Regions from separate parts of the Arthrobacter sp. NQ7 genome, predicted to be linked through region 2. Evidence: predicted binding sites of a transcription regulator. Region 2 holds the regulator's gene; the other holds the start of a gene.
What was found. The regulator Rex, encoded in region 2, represses fermentation and respiration genes when NADH is low (regulators of the CRP and FNR family bind a similar motif). The targets are predictions, from matches to a motif close to CTTGTGAANNNNTTCACAAG.

Region 1 (7,701 bases), on a different contig from region 2:
CCGTCCAAGGTGGCACAGTGGCACGGCTGGCAGGCCGAGGACCTGGAATCCGAGATCAAGGAGATCTACTTCTCCAGCGACGTGGAGGAATCCGCGGACCACACCAGGCTCACCGTGCACGGCGGGGACACGTTTGAACTCCACCCGGTGCCCGAAGGAACCCGGGTCAGTGTCACCCGCGGGGCGCTGGACCATGATTCGGAGTGGGCGGCCTGGGATGAGGACATCACCCAGGGGTGGCTGACCTTCCTGCAGCAGCTCCGCTTCGCCCTGGAACGCCACCCTCACGGCAAGCGCCACACCCTGTTCCTGCACCTGACGGACGGGAAGGGCTCCGCGATTGAAAAGCTGGGGCTTGCCAGCCTTCCTGCGCCCGGCGAGCCGTACCAGGTAACGCTGGACACCGGTGAGGAGATCAGCGGGAAGGTCTGGTTCCGGACCAGCCACCAGGTGGGACTGACGGTCCACGGCTACGCCGAGCACGGCGAGGGACTGCTGGTGGTGGCCGACCATCCGGCCATCAAGGATGTCCGGGCCGAAGGCGAAGGTTCGCTGGTGATCGCTTCCACCTACGACCTTGGTGCGGGCGCGCTGGAGGCCATCAGGTCGTCCTGGGATTCCTGGCGGTCCAGCAACTATCCGGAGTCGGACCCGGCGAGCTGAGGGCCCCGCTGGTTTGTTAGGGCGCCCGGGTTTGCTGGCACACTGGTAGCGTGCCAGCCAACCCCGCCTTCGCCCTGCCTGATACCCGGTCACAGTTTTCCTTCACGGTGGGCACGCGCCTGGCGGAGTCCAACCCGCCCACGGACGCGCAAGTGGCCGGCAACGGCGGCGGGTTCCTGGGCCGGACCGGCACCATCACCACCCCCCATGGTGACATCCAGACGCCGGCGTTCATCGCCGTCGGCACCAAGGCCACCGTGAAGGCCGTGCTCCCGGAATCCATGGCGGACCTGGGTGCCCAGGCCCTGCTGGCCAACGCGTACCACCTGTACCTGCAGCCCGGACCGGACATCCTGGACGAAGCCGGCGGCCTGGGCAGGTTCATGAACTGGCCCGGCCCTACCTTCACGGACTCCGGCGGGTTCCAGGTGATGAGCCTTGGGTCCGGGTTCAAGAAGGTCATCGACATGAAATCGGTGGACGCCTCCGGCCCGGACGACGCCGTTGCCCCCGGCAAGGAACGCCTGGCGCACATCGATGACGACGGTGTCTGGTTCAAGTCCCACCTGAACGGGGACCGCCACCGCTTCTCGCCCGAGATTTCCATGCGGGTCCAGCACCAGATCGGCGCGGACATCATGTTCGCGTTCGACGAGCTCACCACCCTGCAGAACTCCCGGCGCTACCAGGAGGAATCCCTGGAGCGCACCCGGCTGTGGGCAGAGCGGTGCATCGCGGAGCATTTCCGCCTGACCGGGGAACGGGCGGCCAAGCCGTACCAGGCGCTGTTCGGCGTGATCCAGGGGGCGCAGTACGAGGACCTGCGCCGGAAGGCCTGCCGCGACCTCGGCGCCATGCCGTTCGACGGGTTTGGCATCGGCGGGGCACTGGAGAAGGAGAACCTGGGCACCATCGTGCGCTGGTGCAACGAGCAACTCCCGGAAGACAAGCCGCGGCACCTGCTGGGCATTTCCGAGCCGGACGACATTTTCACTGCCATCGAAAACGGTGCCGATACCTTCGACTGCGTTTCCCCCACCCGGGTGGCCCGCAACTCCGCCTTCTACACCCCGTACGGCCGGTTCAACCTCTCCGGAGCCAAATACAAGCGCGATTTCGGCCCGCTCCAGGACGGCTGCGACTGCTACGCCTGCACCAACTACTCCCGGGCCTACATCCACCACCTGTTCAAGGCCAAGGAGATGCTGTCCGCCACCCTGATCTCCATCCACAACGAACGGTTCGTGGTGAAGATGGTGGACGACGCCCGGCTGGCCATCGAGTCCGGCACGTTCTTTGACTTCAAGGCCGAAACCCTGGGCCGGTATTACTCCTGACCGCTGCTCCCGGGTGCCTCCGCTATCCTGACCCAATGCTCATCGAAATCCAGGCCGCTGCAGGCCCTGCCGAAGCCCTTGTCGCCCGCCCGTCCACCGGTACCGGCCCGTTTCCCGGCGTCCTCCTGTACATGGATGCCTTCGGCCTGCGCCCCCGCATCCAGGACATGGCCCAGCGCATCGCGGACTGGGGTTATGTGGTGCTGGCGCCCAACGTTTTCTACCGCGAAGGAACGGCCGCCGAGCTCGCTCCCGCAGCTGACATGACCACCCAGGAAGGCCGTGAAGCCGCCGGCAAGGCTGCGTTCCCGCGGGTCGGCCGCCTGACCCCGGACAAGGCCCTGCCGGACATCGATGCCTGGGTTTCGGCACTGGCAGCGCTCGACGGCGTCGCGCCCGGTCCCATCGGCACCGTGGGCTACTGCATGGGCGCCAGGCTCGCGGTCCGCACCGCAACATCCCACCCGGACGTGGTGGCTGCCTGCGGCGGCTTCCACGGCGGCGGCCTCGCCACCGAAGACCCGGACAGTCCGCACCTGGACCTGGGGAAGGCCCGCGCGAGGTTCGTGTTCGGCCACGCGGACCACGACCGGAGCATGGCCCCCGACGCCGTCGCCCGGCTGGGCGACGCGCTGCAGGCCGCAGGGCTGGAGGCTTCCAACGGCATTTACGACGGCGCACCGCACGGCTACACCATGGCGGACACGTCTGCCTTCCACCCGGAAGCAACGGAGCGGCACTTCACGGAACTGCGGGACCTCCTGGACGGGACGCTGAAGGCCTAAGCCGGCCTCCCGCCGCCGAACCAGGGCTGCCGGGCGATCAGCAGCCAGAAGGGACGGCGCCGGGCGGCAGCTACGCGGCGTTTGCCGCCGCTGCCGCGGCCCGGCCCGGGACGCCGTAACTGGGCTCGCGCTTCTTGACCCAGTTGATGGCCAGCGACGTGATGGGAACGAACAGGAACTCCACCAACGTCTTGTACACGAAGCCCACCACCACGTAGTTCACGAAGCTTCCCAGGTCCGCGATGCCGATGACGGATGCCGCGATGCTGCAGAAGATCAGCGTGTCCACGAACTCGCCGGCGCCGGCGGAGCCCATCAGGCGGGCCCACAACGACTTCTCGCCAGTGCGGGCCTTCATCCGGACCAGGATCCAGGAGTTAATGGTCTGCCCGGCCAGGAATGCCAGCAGTGACGCCAACACGATCTGCGGCACGGGACCCAGCGCGCCCTCCAGCGCCGACTGCTTCGCAGCACCGTACTCGTCGTCGAAGCCCGGCAGGGCGATGACCACCCAGTAGCAAAGGGACGCGAAGACGGACAGCGCGAAGGTGGTGAAGATGGCTTTGCGGGCCACCTTGAAGCCGTAGACCTCGCTGATCACGTCACCCAGGATGTAGGCGAGCGGGAAGAGGAAGAAGCCACCGTCGGTGACGATCGGGCCGAAAGCCACCCCTTTGGACGCCCCGATGTTGGACAGGATCAGCACCACCGCCATGGACGCCAGCATGATTCCAAAAAAGGGCGAGCCGACGGCGGCGAACCGGACACCGGAGTCAGGGTCAGCTGCGTGGACGGTTTCGGGCGCGGCACTGTGGCCGGAGGCAGGGGACATAAAGGCATCCATTCAGGAGTGGTTGGCCGGCGCCCGGAACGGGGCGGCCGGTTGTATTAGCACTCAGGCCATTCTTCCATTGCCGCTGTGGCCGGCTGATTTCGTGCCGGCTGCCCCGGAAGCCAGGAATTGAACATGTTCAACTATGTGTGCCACACTGATTTTGAACACGTTCAAGAATCGGGGAACCATGGCCGCCAAGAGTGAGCAGACCAGGCAGAAGGTGGCGGAGGCCGCCCTGCGCATGTTCCGTGAGATCGGGTTCGAAAAGACCACCATGCGGGGCATCGCCGCTGAGGCAGGCGTGTCCGTGGGAAACGCCTACTACTACTTCGCCTCCAAGGACGACCTGGTCCATGAGCTGTACGTCCAGGTGCAGGCAGAGCATGCCGGCCTGGCCGCCAATGCCCTGCTGGAGGCAAGCGGACTGGCCGACCGGCTTCGGGCCGTCCTCCACACAGGACTCGACGTCATGGCGCCGTACCACCGGTTTGGGTCCGACTTTGTGGCCACGGCCATCAGGCCCACCTCCCCCGTGAATCCGTTCTCGGCGAACTCCACGTCCGCCCGGGAAGCCTCCCTGGCCACCTTCAGGACCGCGGTTGAGGGGGCCCGGCCGGCGGTGCCGAAGAAACTGCGGGCCGACCTGCCGGAACTGCTGTGGCTCTGCTACATGGGCATCACCCTCTTCTGGGTCTACGACAGCTCGGAAGGGCAGCAACGGACCAGGAGGCTGGTGGACGGCGCGGCGCCGCTGATCGCCCGGGGACTCGCGCTGGCCCGCATCCCGGGTGTCAGCAAGGTCCTCGACGACGTCCTGGGCCTGAGCCGCAGCATCCGCGGCGGACAGTAAATACGAACAATGGGGGAAGACATGGGCAGGGCAAAAACGGTTGTGGTGGCAGGCGCCTCGGGCTTCATCGGCAGCTACCTCGCCCGGCGCTTCGAGCAGGACGGCTGGACCGTGCGCACCATCGGACGGAAGGGGAACGGCGGCTCCTCCGCCGGCTGGGACGACGACGGCGGCATGCAGCGGGTGCTTGACGGCGCTTCCCTGGTGGTGAACCTCGCCGGACGCTCCGTTTCCTGCCGCTACAACGACCGGAACAAGGCCGCGATCCTGGAGTCCAGGGTGGCCACAACCCAGGCACTCGGCCGGGCCATCGCACGCTGCCAGGAACCGCCGTCGACCTGGCTCAACGCCAGCACGGGCACCATCTACCGTGACGCGCGGGACCGGCCGCAGTCCGAGGCCGGCGGCGAGCTGGGAAGCGGATTCTCGGTGGGCGTCGCCAAGGCGTGGGAGGCAGCCCTGGAGGCGGCCGATACCCCCGGAACCCGGAAGATCCCGCTGCGGATCGCCATCGTCCTGGGCCGCGGCGGTGGTGCGCTCCAGCCCTTCGCCAACCTGGCGCGGCTGGGGCTGGGCGGCCACATGGGCGACGGCACCCAGAAATTCAGCTGGATCCATGTGGAGGACCTGTACCGCAGCATCCGTTTCCTGCACGCGCGGACCGACGTCACCGGGCCTGTCAATGTGGCGTCGCCGGATGTGGTGTCCAACCGGGACCTGATGCGGCTGGTGCGCCGGGCGTATGGCGCCCGCTTTGGGCTGCCGACTCCTGCGTGGCTGCTCCGCGCCGGAGCGGTCCTGATCCGCACCGAAACCGAACTGGTGTTCAAGTCCCGGTGGGTGCAGCCGCAGAAACTCCTGGACGCGGGCTTTGTCTACAGCCAGCCGGAGCTGGGACGGGCACTGCTGCAGATCGCCAAAGGCCGGGCCTGACGCGGGCACCGCTCCCGGCGTCCGCCCCTTGTGGTCCTGAACACCGCGGTCCGTCATCCGCTGTACGCCGCCACATGGCAGGCGTCCGACGGCGGGTGGCAGGATGGGCCCATGACTTCCGCTTCCACTGACGCAACGCTGTCCGCCGCCGGCCCCGCCGTCGTCCTCACCATCGCAGGCTCCGAAGCCACCGGTGGCGCCGGAGCCCAGGCCGACCTGAAGACCTTCCAGGAACTCGGTGTCTTCGGCATTGCCAACCTCACGTGCATTGTCTCGTTCGACCCGAAGGACAGCTGGAACCACCGGTTCGTGCCGGTGGACCAGCAGGTGATTGCAGACCAGCTGGAGGCGACGACGGCGGCGTACGGTCCGGCGTCGGGCGCGCCTTCCGCCCTGGACACCGTGAAGATCGGCATGCTGGGCAGCCCCGCCACGATCAGCACGGTGGCGTCCGCCCTGCAGGAGAACAGCTTCGCCAACGTTGTCCTGGACCCGGTGCTGATCTGCAAGGGCCAGGAGCCGGGGCACGCGCTGGACACGGACCAGGCCCTGAAGGCCCAGATCCTTCCCCTGGCCACCTTTGTCACGCCCAACCACTTCGAGGCGGAATCACTGTCCGGCCTGGAGATCACCGACGTCGAATCCCTCAAGGCCGCCGCCGTCCGCATCCACGAGCTCAGCGGCGCGGCAGTTCTTGCCAAGGGTGGGGTGCGGCTGGAAGGCCCGGACGCCGTCGACGTCTTCTTCGACGGCGACACCCTGGAAGTCCTTCGCGCCCCGAAGGTGGGCGAAGTTGCCGTCTCGGGTGCCGGCTGCTCGCTGGCCGCAGCGGTGACGGCGGAGCTCGCCAAGGGAGCCAGCCCGCTGGAGGCTGCACGGACCGCCAAAGACTTTGTCACCGCCGGCATCCGCAACCGCGTGGCCTCCGGCGCCCCGTTCGATGCCCTGTGGCAGGGCGGCGCCCGCTGACCAATCCCCCATCACGTTTTGGCCCTAAAACCCAAACGCCCCATCACTTTTCGCCGAAAAATCCGGAACGCGTCTGCACTTTATGCAGACGCGTTCCGGATTTAAGGGCAGTATCTCATGGCGGGTCTGGACCCGGTCAGCGCCGCGGAATGTTGCGCAGATTGCTGCGGGCCATGCTCACAGCCTCGCCCGCGCCGCGGTTGAGGACCACCTTGGACATGGCGGTGGCGAAGCCGATCACCTGCGAGCCGGAGATCTTCGGCGGGATGGACAGCGCCTTGGGATCGGTGATCAGCTCCACCAGTGACGGGCCGGGGTGCGCAAACGCCTCCCGGTAGGCCGATTCGATCTGCGCGGGGTCCGTGACCCGCACCGCGTGGAAGCCCAGCGCCTGTGCAACGGCCGCGTAGTTGGCGTCCGGCACGTCCACGCCGAAGTCGGGCAGGCCGTCAACCAGCATCTCGAGCTTGACCATGCCCAGCGTCGAGTTGTTGAAGACCACCACGTTGACGGGCAGTTTGTAGGCGGCGGCGGTGATGAGCTCGCCCAGCAGCATGGACAGCCCGCCGTCGCCGGACACCGAGATGACCTGGCGGCCGGGGAATGCCAGCTGTGCGCCGATGGCATGCGGGAGGGCATTGGCCATGGAGCCGTGCAGGAAGGATCCGATCAGCCGGCGGGTGCCCAGCGGGTTGATGTAGCGGGCGGTCCAGACGTTGCACATCCCGGTGTCGGCGGTGAAGATGGCGTCCTCGGCCGCAACCTGGTCCAGCAGGGAGGCCGCGTACTCCGGGTGGATGGGCTGCTTTTTCTCCACCTTGCGGGTGTAGGCGCCCACGGCCTTGTTCATCAGGCGGTCGTGTTTCTTGAGCATCTGGTCCAGGAAGCGCCGGCTCTTCTTAGCCTTGACCAGCGGCAGGAGGGCGCGCAGGGTGGGCAGCACGTCGCCGTGGACGGCGATGTCGACGTCGGTCCGGCGGCCCAGCCGGTGGGCCGCCCGGTCCACCTGCGCGGTCCGGGTGTCCGGCAGGAACTGGTCGTAGGGGAAGTCCGTGCCGAGGAGAACCAGCAGGTCGGCGTCCTCGATGCCCTCGGCTGCGGCCCCATAGCCCAGCAGCCCGGTCATGCCGATGTCGAAAGGGTTGTCATACTGGACGAAATCCTTGCCGCGGAGCGAGTGGCCCACGGGCGCCTTGGCCAGTTCGGCGAGCGCCATCAGTTCCGCGTGTGCGCCCTCCACGCCGGCACCGGCAAAGATGGCCACCTTGCCGGCGTCGTTGATGGTGTCCGCGAGCGCCTGGACGCTGGCCGGGTCCGGAACCAGGCTGG
Region 2 (7,701 bases):
CATTCCGGCGAAATGCCGGCAGTGCGCTTTGGCCGCTCCTATCGCGTCCCCGAAAACGCCGTCGAGCAGTATCTCAAGGGTGCTGTGGTGGACGGCCACACCGAGACCGCCTGAGAGGGCTTGTCCTGAGCCGCTCCCGATAGGCGGTACCCTGTTAAGGAACGTTTTACGTCATTGTAAGAATCTGTCAGTTGTTCAGTTCGTAGCTTTGTCCACGGACATTCTCCATCAGACAGGTACTGCATCTAGTTTGTAAGGAACTTTCGTGGGTTCAGTTATTAAGAAGCGTCGCAAGCGTATGGCCAAGAAGAAGCACCGCAAGCTGCTTCGCAAGACCCGTCACCAGCGCCGCAACAAGAAGTAGCAATACTTCCAGCAGCGTGGACATGCCCGTCGCCTTCCAGGCGGCGGGCATTTTCGTTTGTCTGGGCTTTCTCGTTTGTCCGGGCCTTTCCGTGGCCGAGGGGGAGCGGCTACCCGCGGGGGCCGCGGATGCGGGCGAAGCCCTTCCACAGGCCGTAGACGGCTCCACCGAAGGTGGCAGCCTTGAGGCCGAGGGTGGCGGCACGGCGGCCGGCACGGAAGTCGTAGACCGGCCAGTTCCGGTCGCGGGCGTGGCGGCGGAGCTTGGCGTCCGGGTTGATGGCCACCGGATGCCCCACAAGGGACAGCAACGGGATGTCGTTGTAGGAGTCGCTGTAGGCCCAGCAGCGCTTGAGGTCCAGGTCCTCCTCGTCGGCGATGGCCTGCACGGCCACGGCCTTGGCCGAGCCATGCAGGATGTCGCCCACCAGCCGGCCCGTGTACATGCCCTCGGAAACTTCCCCCACCGTTCCCAGCGCCCCCGTCAGTCCCAGGCGGGTGGAGATCACCGTGGCCACCTCGATGGGCGTTGCCGTCACCAGCCAGACGCGGCGCCCCACCCGGAGGTGCTGCTCCGCCAGCGCCTTGGCGCCGGGCCAGATCCGGGACGCGATCATTTCGTCGTAAACCTCTTCACCGAGCGCCTTGATGTCATCGACGGTAATGCCGGCGGCGAGGGTCAGGGCCGAATCGCGGACGGCGTGGACGTCGTCGATGTTTTCCCCGCGGGCCACGAACTTGAACTGCTTCCAGGCGAAGCCGGCCGCCTGGGCCAGCGTGAACGCACCGCGCTGGTGCATCTTCCGTGCCACGTGGAAGAGGCTGGCGCCGCGCATCAGGGTGTTGTCCACGTCGAAGAACGCCGCCTCGGCGGGCTGCGGCGCAACGGCCGGCCGCGTGACTACGGCGACGTATTTCTCCTCGGGCATGGTCCCGAGTCTAGTCAATCAGGTGGCCTGCCGCCGTCGGCGTCACCCGCATGCCGCGAACGGCGATACCGTTAAGCCATGGCTACACCCCGCGTCGTCCTGGTCACCAAAGCTGACTGCCACCTTTGCGAGGAGGCGCGCGACGCCGTCGGGCGCGTTACTGCCTCACTGGGCCTTACGTGGAGCGAAGAGTTGGTGGACAACCAGCCCGAACTTCGGGAGCGCTACGCGGAAGAGATCCCTGTGGTGCTGGTGGATGGTGTGCAGCGCGACTTCTGGAAGATCGACGAGGCCCGGCTGGAACGCGTGCTGCAGCGCGCCATGGCCCGGTAGGGGAACGCCAGTGACGTCCTTGGATTCCACGTCCCAGCCCGCGCCGGACTTTCCGGATGCCGCCGGCACTGCGGCCAAGCAGATCCCGCCTGCCGCCGTGGCACGGCTGACGCTTTACCTCCGGGCCCTGAACACGCTGCTGGCCGAGGGCGTGGAGCGGGTCTCCTCCGAATCCCTGGCGGAAGCCTCCGGCGTCAGTTCGTCAACGCTCCGCAAGGACCTCTCCCACGTGGGGTCCTACGGGACCAGGGGCGTGGGCTACGAGGTGCAGTACCTCAGCAGGCACATCGCCGCCGCGCTGGGGCTGACCCATGACTGGAAAGTGGCCATCGTCGGTGCCGGAAACCTGGGCAAGGCACTGGCACGGTACGGCGGCTTCGAATCCCGGGGCTTCGACGTCGTGGCGATTTTCGACGCCGACCAGATGGTGGTGGGCAATGAGGTGGGGTGGCTGCGGGTCAGCGACGTGGCCGACCTCGAAACGGTCCTGCACCGCACCGGAGCCAACATGGTGGTGCTCGCCCTGCCGGCGGCAGTGGCCCAGGGGGTCTGTGACCGCGTGGTGGCAGCCGGCGTCCACAGCGTCTTGAGCTTCGCGCCCGTCATGCTGCAGGTTCCCGAGGGCGTCAACCTGCGCAAGGTGGACATGGCCACCGAACTGCAGATCCTGGCTTACCACGCCCAGCGCGCCCAGGCCCCCGGGCAGACAGCCTAGGGGCAGGGTTTAGAGCAGGCGGCCGGCGGCCAGGCGTGGTCCGGGCATGTCACGCGACCCGTTAAAAGCAGGCGGCCCGGGATGCGTTGCTGCATCCCGGGCCGCCTGCCTGGTGTGGACGTGCCGGTTACCGTCCGTAGGGGTTGCCGAAGCCGCCCGAGTACGGGTTGGCGAAAGGCTGCTGCTTACGGAAGTAGGGGGCAGCCGCCGGCAGGTACAGCAGCACAATGGCGGCGATGCCCAGGATGGTCCCGATGGTTCCGATGCCGGGAACGCCGAACAGGCCGAAGACGGACAAGGCCGCAAAGACTGTTCCCAGGATCCGGGCCCAGTTCCTGCCCTTGCGGACGAAGAACGCCACCAGCAGGTAGAGGGCCGTACCGATGACCGCAAACACGATCAGGGTGCCGGCGATGACCCCCTTGATGTCGTCATAGGTGACTCCCGAGGCCCCACCGGCCGCCATCTGCTGGTCGAAAATCTGCCGGAACTGCGGGTCGTCGAGCTGGGTCAGGCCGGCAAGCATTGAAACGACGAAGATCACGGCCGAAGCAATCAGCAGCCAGAAGGAGATGTTCACCAGCTGCGGGATGCCGTTGCTGCCGGCCGGCTGCGGCTGTTCGGAAGGGTACTGGCCGTAGGGTGACTGGCCATAGGGTGACTGTCCGTACTGTGATTGGCCAAATTGTCCGGCCCCTTGGCCGTAGCCCGGAGCCTGCGGCGCGTTCTGCCCGTAGGAGGAGCCGTACTGGGGCGCGTTCTGGCCGTATTGCGGCGGCGCCGGCGGCTGGTTCTGTCCGTACGGGGGCTGGTTCTGGCCATACTGCGGTGCGTTCTGGCCATATTGCGGCGCGTTTTGGCCGTAGCGGGGCTGGGACCCGGGCTGCTGCTGGCTTCCGGGCTCGCCGGTTCCGGCCGGGTCATTCCCCGTTTGGCCGTTGCCGGAGTGCGGATCTTGGGGCGCGGGGGGTGGGACGGGAGGAGTACTCATGGGCGTTCCTTCTGCAGGTCGGGATCCAGGTAGGCTGCCGGGAATCGGTCCTCTGCCTTCCCCCCAGCATGGCTTAGGTCCACCGTACCCCCGGCGGGCAGCGTTGTGGATAATTCGTCCGGTATCCGCGCAGGTGGTTGCCCTTAAACAGCGGACCCCGGCGCCAAGCATTGCAGGCTTGGCGCCGGGGTATGCCCGGGAAGGGTCATTATGCTGCGGGGGCGATGAACGCCAGCTCCAGGTTGATGGCAACCTTGTCGCTGACCAGCACGCCGCCGGTTTCCAGCACGGCGTTCCAGGTGAGGCCGAAGTCCTTGCGGCTGATGGTGGTCTCGGCGGAGACGCCGGCGCGCGTGTTGCCGAAGGGGTCCACGGCAACGCCGTTGAACTCGGTTTCCAGGGTGACCGGGCGGGTGACGCCCTTGATGGTCAGGTCGCCGGTGAGCTCGTAGCTGTTGCCCTTGGCCACCAGGCCGTTGGAGACGAAGGAGATCTCCGGGAACTTCTCCACGTCGAAGAAGTCTTCGCCCTTGACGTGGCCGTCGCGGTTGGCATCGCCGGAGTCGAAGCTGGCGGTCTTGATGGTTGCGTTGATCCGGGAAGCGGCCACGTCTTCTGCGAGGTCGAGGGTGGCGGCGGCCTCGGTGAACTGGCCCCGTACCTTGCTGATGCCTGCGTGGCGGACGGTGAACCCGATTTCGCTGTGCGAGTTGTCCAGGGTCCAGGTGCCGGTGGTGACGTCTGCGGGAAGTGCCATGATGTTGCTCCTTTGAATATGTATCGGTTGCCATGCTGTTGAAGCTTCATCAGTTGAAGTCTCAACTATCTTGCTGCATCCAGTATAAACATGCGTTTGCATGTTTTGTTCCCGGCTTCGGAACATTTCTTCAAAAACTTGAGTTCTACTCTTTGTAGAAAGCAGCTGCGATGATTTCGGATCGCACGCCATCTTTGAGAAACTGGTAAACATGCCCCAAGCCACTGTCCATCTGCTCCGCCACGGCGAGGTCCATAATCCCGACGGCGTGCTCTATGGGCGGCTTCCCGAATTCCACCTCTCCGAGCTGGGGCAGGAGATGGCGCGGACGCTCGCCGAGCACTTCCGGCAGCGTGCCGCGCACGGTGCCCGGATCACCTACCTGGCCGCCTCCCCGCTGGAGCGTGCACAGGAAACCGCGCGTCCGACGTCGGAAGCCCTGCACCTGGCCGTCCATACTGACCAGCGGATCATCGAGGCGGAAAACTACTTCGAGGGCATGCGGGTCACCCAGGCGGAACTGCGCCGGCCCAGGCACTGGCCGCACCTGGTCAACCCCCTGCGCCCGTCCTGGGGGGAACCCTACAAGCGGCAGGCGGCGAGGATGGCTGAGGCTGCGCGGGATGCGCGGCTGCGGGCGATTGAGCTGGCCGACGGCGATTTTGGCGCCGGCGGTCCCGAAGCCATCCTGGTGAGCCATCAGTTGCCGATCTGGGCGGCACGGCTGAGCGCGGAAGGCCGGCCCCTCTGGCATGACCCGCGCAAGCGCGAGTGCACCCTGACATCCGTTACGTCCCTGGTGTTCGCTGACGACGGCTCGCTGCTGCGGGTCGAGTACAACGAACCCGCGGCATCCCTTCTTCCCGGTGCCGCCAGCACCCCTGGAGCCTAGCAGTGAGCTATCACAACCTTCCCTCCCGCCGTGGCCTGCTGGCCGCCGGCGGCATGGCCCTGACCGCGCTGACCCTTGGCCTGTCCGGCTGTGCCCAGGAGGATGCACTGGCCAAGCAGGCCAAGGCGGGGGACAACAAGAACTATGTTGCCGGTGACGGCTCCGTCACGGAGTTCGCCGCCGGAGACCGCAAGGAAGCCGTGCAGATCCAGGGCACCCTCTTCGACGGCACCGCCGTAACCCCTGCCGACTTCCAGGGCAAGGTGAGCGTCCTGAACTTCTGGTTCGCCGCCTGTGCGCCCTGCCGGGTGGAAGCGCCACTCCTCGAAGCGCTGCACCAGGAGTTCAAGGACCAGGGAGTGCAGTTCTTCGGCGTCAACCTCCGGGACGAGAAGCCCACGGCCGAGGCATTCGAGAAGACGTTCAACCTGACCTACCCCAGCTTTGACGACAAGGACGGCGGCGTCCTGCTGTCCGTGTCCGGCCTGGTGCCCCCCGGTGCCGTGCCCACCACCCTGGTCCTGGACAAGCAGGGGCGGGTGGCCTCCCGCGTCCTCGGCGAGATCGAAAAGGGCACCCTGAAAGCCCTTATCACTGCCGCCGTGGCGGAGTAGGGCGGCCGCCACCGTGAACAGCCCCTTCGCCGAAGCCATCCTCAGCGGCTCCATCCTGCTGGCCATTCCGGTGGCGCTGCTCGCCGGACTGGTGTCGTTCCTTTCCCCCTGCGTCCTTCCCCTGGTCCCCGGATACCTGGGCTACGTCACAGGGCTGAGCGGGGTGGACCTGCAGAAGCAAAAACGCGGCCGGATGCTGGCCGGGATCGGGCTGTTCGTCCTTGGCTTCTCCGTGATCTTCGTCCTGCTCGGCGGCGCGTTCGGCCAGCTGGGCACCCTGATCACCGGCAGCCAGAACGCCTGGATCACGCAGCTGCTGGGCGTCCTGGTCATCATCATGGGCATCGTCTTCATGGGCGGCTTCAGCTGGCTGCAGCGGGACGCGAAGATCCATGCCAAGCCGCCCGCCGGGCTCTGGGGTGCGCCGCTGCTGGGCCTGACCTTCGGCCTGGGATGGGCTCCGTGCATCGGTCCCACCTACTCCGCCGTCCAGCTGCTGAGCCTCTCCGGAGGGTCCTCGGCCGCAAAGGGCGCCTTCCTTGCCTTCGTCTACAGCCTGGGACTGGGCATTCCGTTCCTGCTGATCGCGCTGGCCCTGCGCCGGGGGATGGGCGTCATGGCCTTCTTCCGCAGGCACCGGCTCGCCATCCAGCGGACCGGCGGCGGGATCCTGGTGGTGCTGGGCCTGCTGATGGCCACCGGCGTATGGGGTGCCTGGGTCACCGGGCTGCAGTACTGGTTCCAAACCGACGTGAAGTTGCCGATCTGATGAGCGAGCGTGTGAACGTAAAGAAGAAGCAAACCGCCCCCGTCGCGGAGGCAAAGGCCCAGGCTGCCCTCCCCGCCCTGGGCCCCAGGGGCATGCTGCGGTGGGCCTGGACCCAGCTGACCAGCATGCGCACCGCGCTGTTCCTCCTGCTGCTCCTCGCCGTCGCCGCCGTGCCCGGCTCGCTGTTCCCGCAGCGGCCCGCGAATCCGGCCACTGTCACCCAATACATCAAGGACCACCCAGACTACGGAAAGCTGCTGGACACCCTCCAGCTCTACGACGTCTACTCCTCGGTGTGGTTCTCCGCCATCTACCTGCTGCTGTTCATTTCGCTGATCGGCTGCGTGGTTCCGCGCGCCATCGCCCATTACAAGGCCATGCGCTCCCAGCCGCCGCGTACCCCGCAGCGCCTGTCCCGGCTGCCCGAATACGGCACCCTGGTGATCCCGTCCGACGCCGGGATCCCGGCCTCGGACGCCATCAACAACGCGGCGGGGCTGTTGCGCAAGCGCGGCTACCGGGTGGAGGTCAGGGATGCCGACGGCGCCCTGCCGTCCCTGGGTGCCGAACGCGGCTTCCTGAAGGAGGTGGGGAACCTTGTCTTCCACACCTCGCTGATCGGGGTGCTGGTATCCGTCGCCGCCGGCGGCCTGTTCGGCTACAGCGGCCAGCGCATTCTGGTGGAAGGCGACACCTTCGTGAACACCCTGGTGGGCTACGACCAGTTCAATCCGGGCACCAACTTCCAGTCCAGCCAGCTGCAGCCCTACTCGCTCCAGCTGGACAAGTTCAACATCACGTTCGACCGCGAATCCAAGGGCAAGTTCGGACAGCCCATCGACTTTGCGGCCACCGTGACCACCAAGGAGAACCCGGACGCCCCGCCCAAGCAGGAAATCCTGAAGGTGAACGATCCCGTCAGCCTGGGCGGCACCAGCATCTACCTCACCGGCAACGGCTATGCCCCCGTGGTGACCGTCCGGGACGGTGCCGGCAACGTGGCCATGCAGGGGCCGGTGGTGGCCAAGCTGCAGGGGGAGAACTACTACTCCTCCGTGGTGATCAAGGTCCCGGACGCCAAGCCGGACCAGCTGGGTTTCGTGGGCTTCTTCCTTCCCACCGCGTTCGTCACGGACAAGAACGTGTCATTCAGCGCCGACCCCGAACTCTTCAACCCGCAGCTGACCCTGAACTCCTATTACGGGAACCTGGGCCTGGACACCGGCGCGCCGCAGAACGTCTTTGAACTCGACGTCAAGAACCTCACCCCGCTGAACGCCAGGAACCTGGCAGCCGGCGGCATCACCCTGGCTCCCGGCTCCACCTACACCCTGCCGG

Region 1: PUN71_RS12835 (queuosine precursor transporter) is a predicted target of Rex. The motif match lies at 3,778-3,797, and genes of this name have one in related genera.

Annotation. Positions count from the first base shown of each region.
Region 1 is NZ_JARFXU020000011.1:32,079-39,779, forward strand. It holds gene PUN71_RS12820 (SRPBCC family protein) at 1-663, shown strand, start outside; gene tgt (tRNA guanosine(34) transglycosylase Tgt) at 714-2,000, shown strand; gene PUN71_RS12830 (dienelactone hydrolase family protein) at 2,036-2,785, shown strand; gene PUN71_RS12835 (queuosine precursor transporter) at 2,856-3,617, opposite strand; gene PUN71_RS12840 (TetR/AcrR family transcriptional regulator) at 3,808-4,470, shown strand; gene PUN71_RS12845 (TIGR01777 family oxidoreductase) at 4,492-5,403, shown strand; gene PUN71_RS12850 (hydroxymethylpyrimidine/phosphomethylpyrimidine kinase) at 5,515-6,372, shown strand; gene PUN71_RS12855 (pyruvate dehydrogenase) at 6,509-7,701, opposite strand, start outside.
Region 2 is NZ_JARFXU020000001.1:121,357-129,057, forward strand. It holds gene PUN71_RS00520 (helix-turn-helix domain-containing protein) at 1-114, shown strand, start outside; gene PUN71_RS00525 (30S ribosomal protein bS22) at 266-364, shown strand; gene PUN71_RS00530 (HAD family hydrolase) at 474-1,292, opposite strand; gene PUN71_RS00535 (glutaredoxin family protein) at 1,371-1,625, shown strand; gene PUN71_RS00540 (redox-sensing transcriptional repressor Rex) at 1,636-2,340, shown strand; gene PUN71_RS00545 (Yip1 family protein) at 2,468-3,331, opposite strand; gene PUN71_RS00550 (YceI family protein) at 3,540-4,088, opposite strand; gene PUN71_RS00555 (histidine phosphatase family protein) at 4,300-4,980, shown strand; gene PUN71_RS00560 (TlpA family protein disulfide reductase) at 5,034-5,594, shown strand; gene PUN71_RS00565 (cytochrome c biogenesis CcdA family protein) at 5,608-6,363, shown strand; gene resB (cytochrome c biogenesis protein ResB) at 6,363-7,701, shown strand, end outside.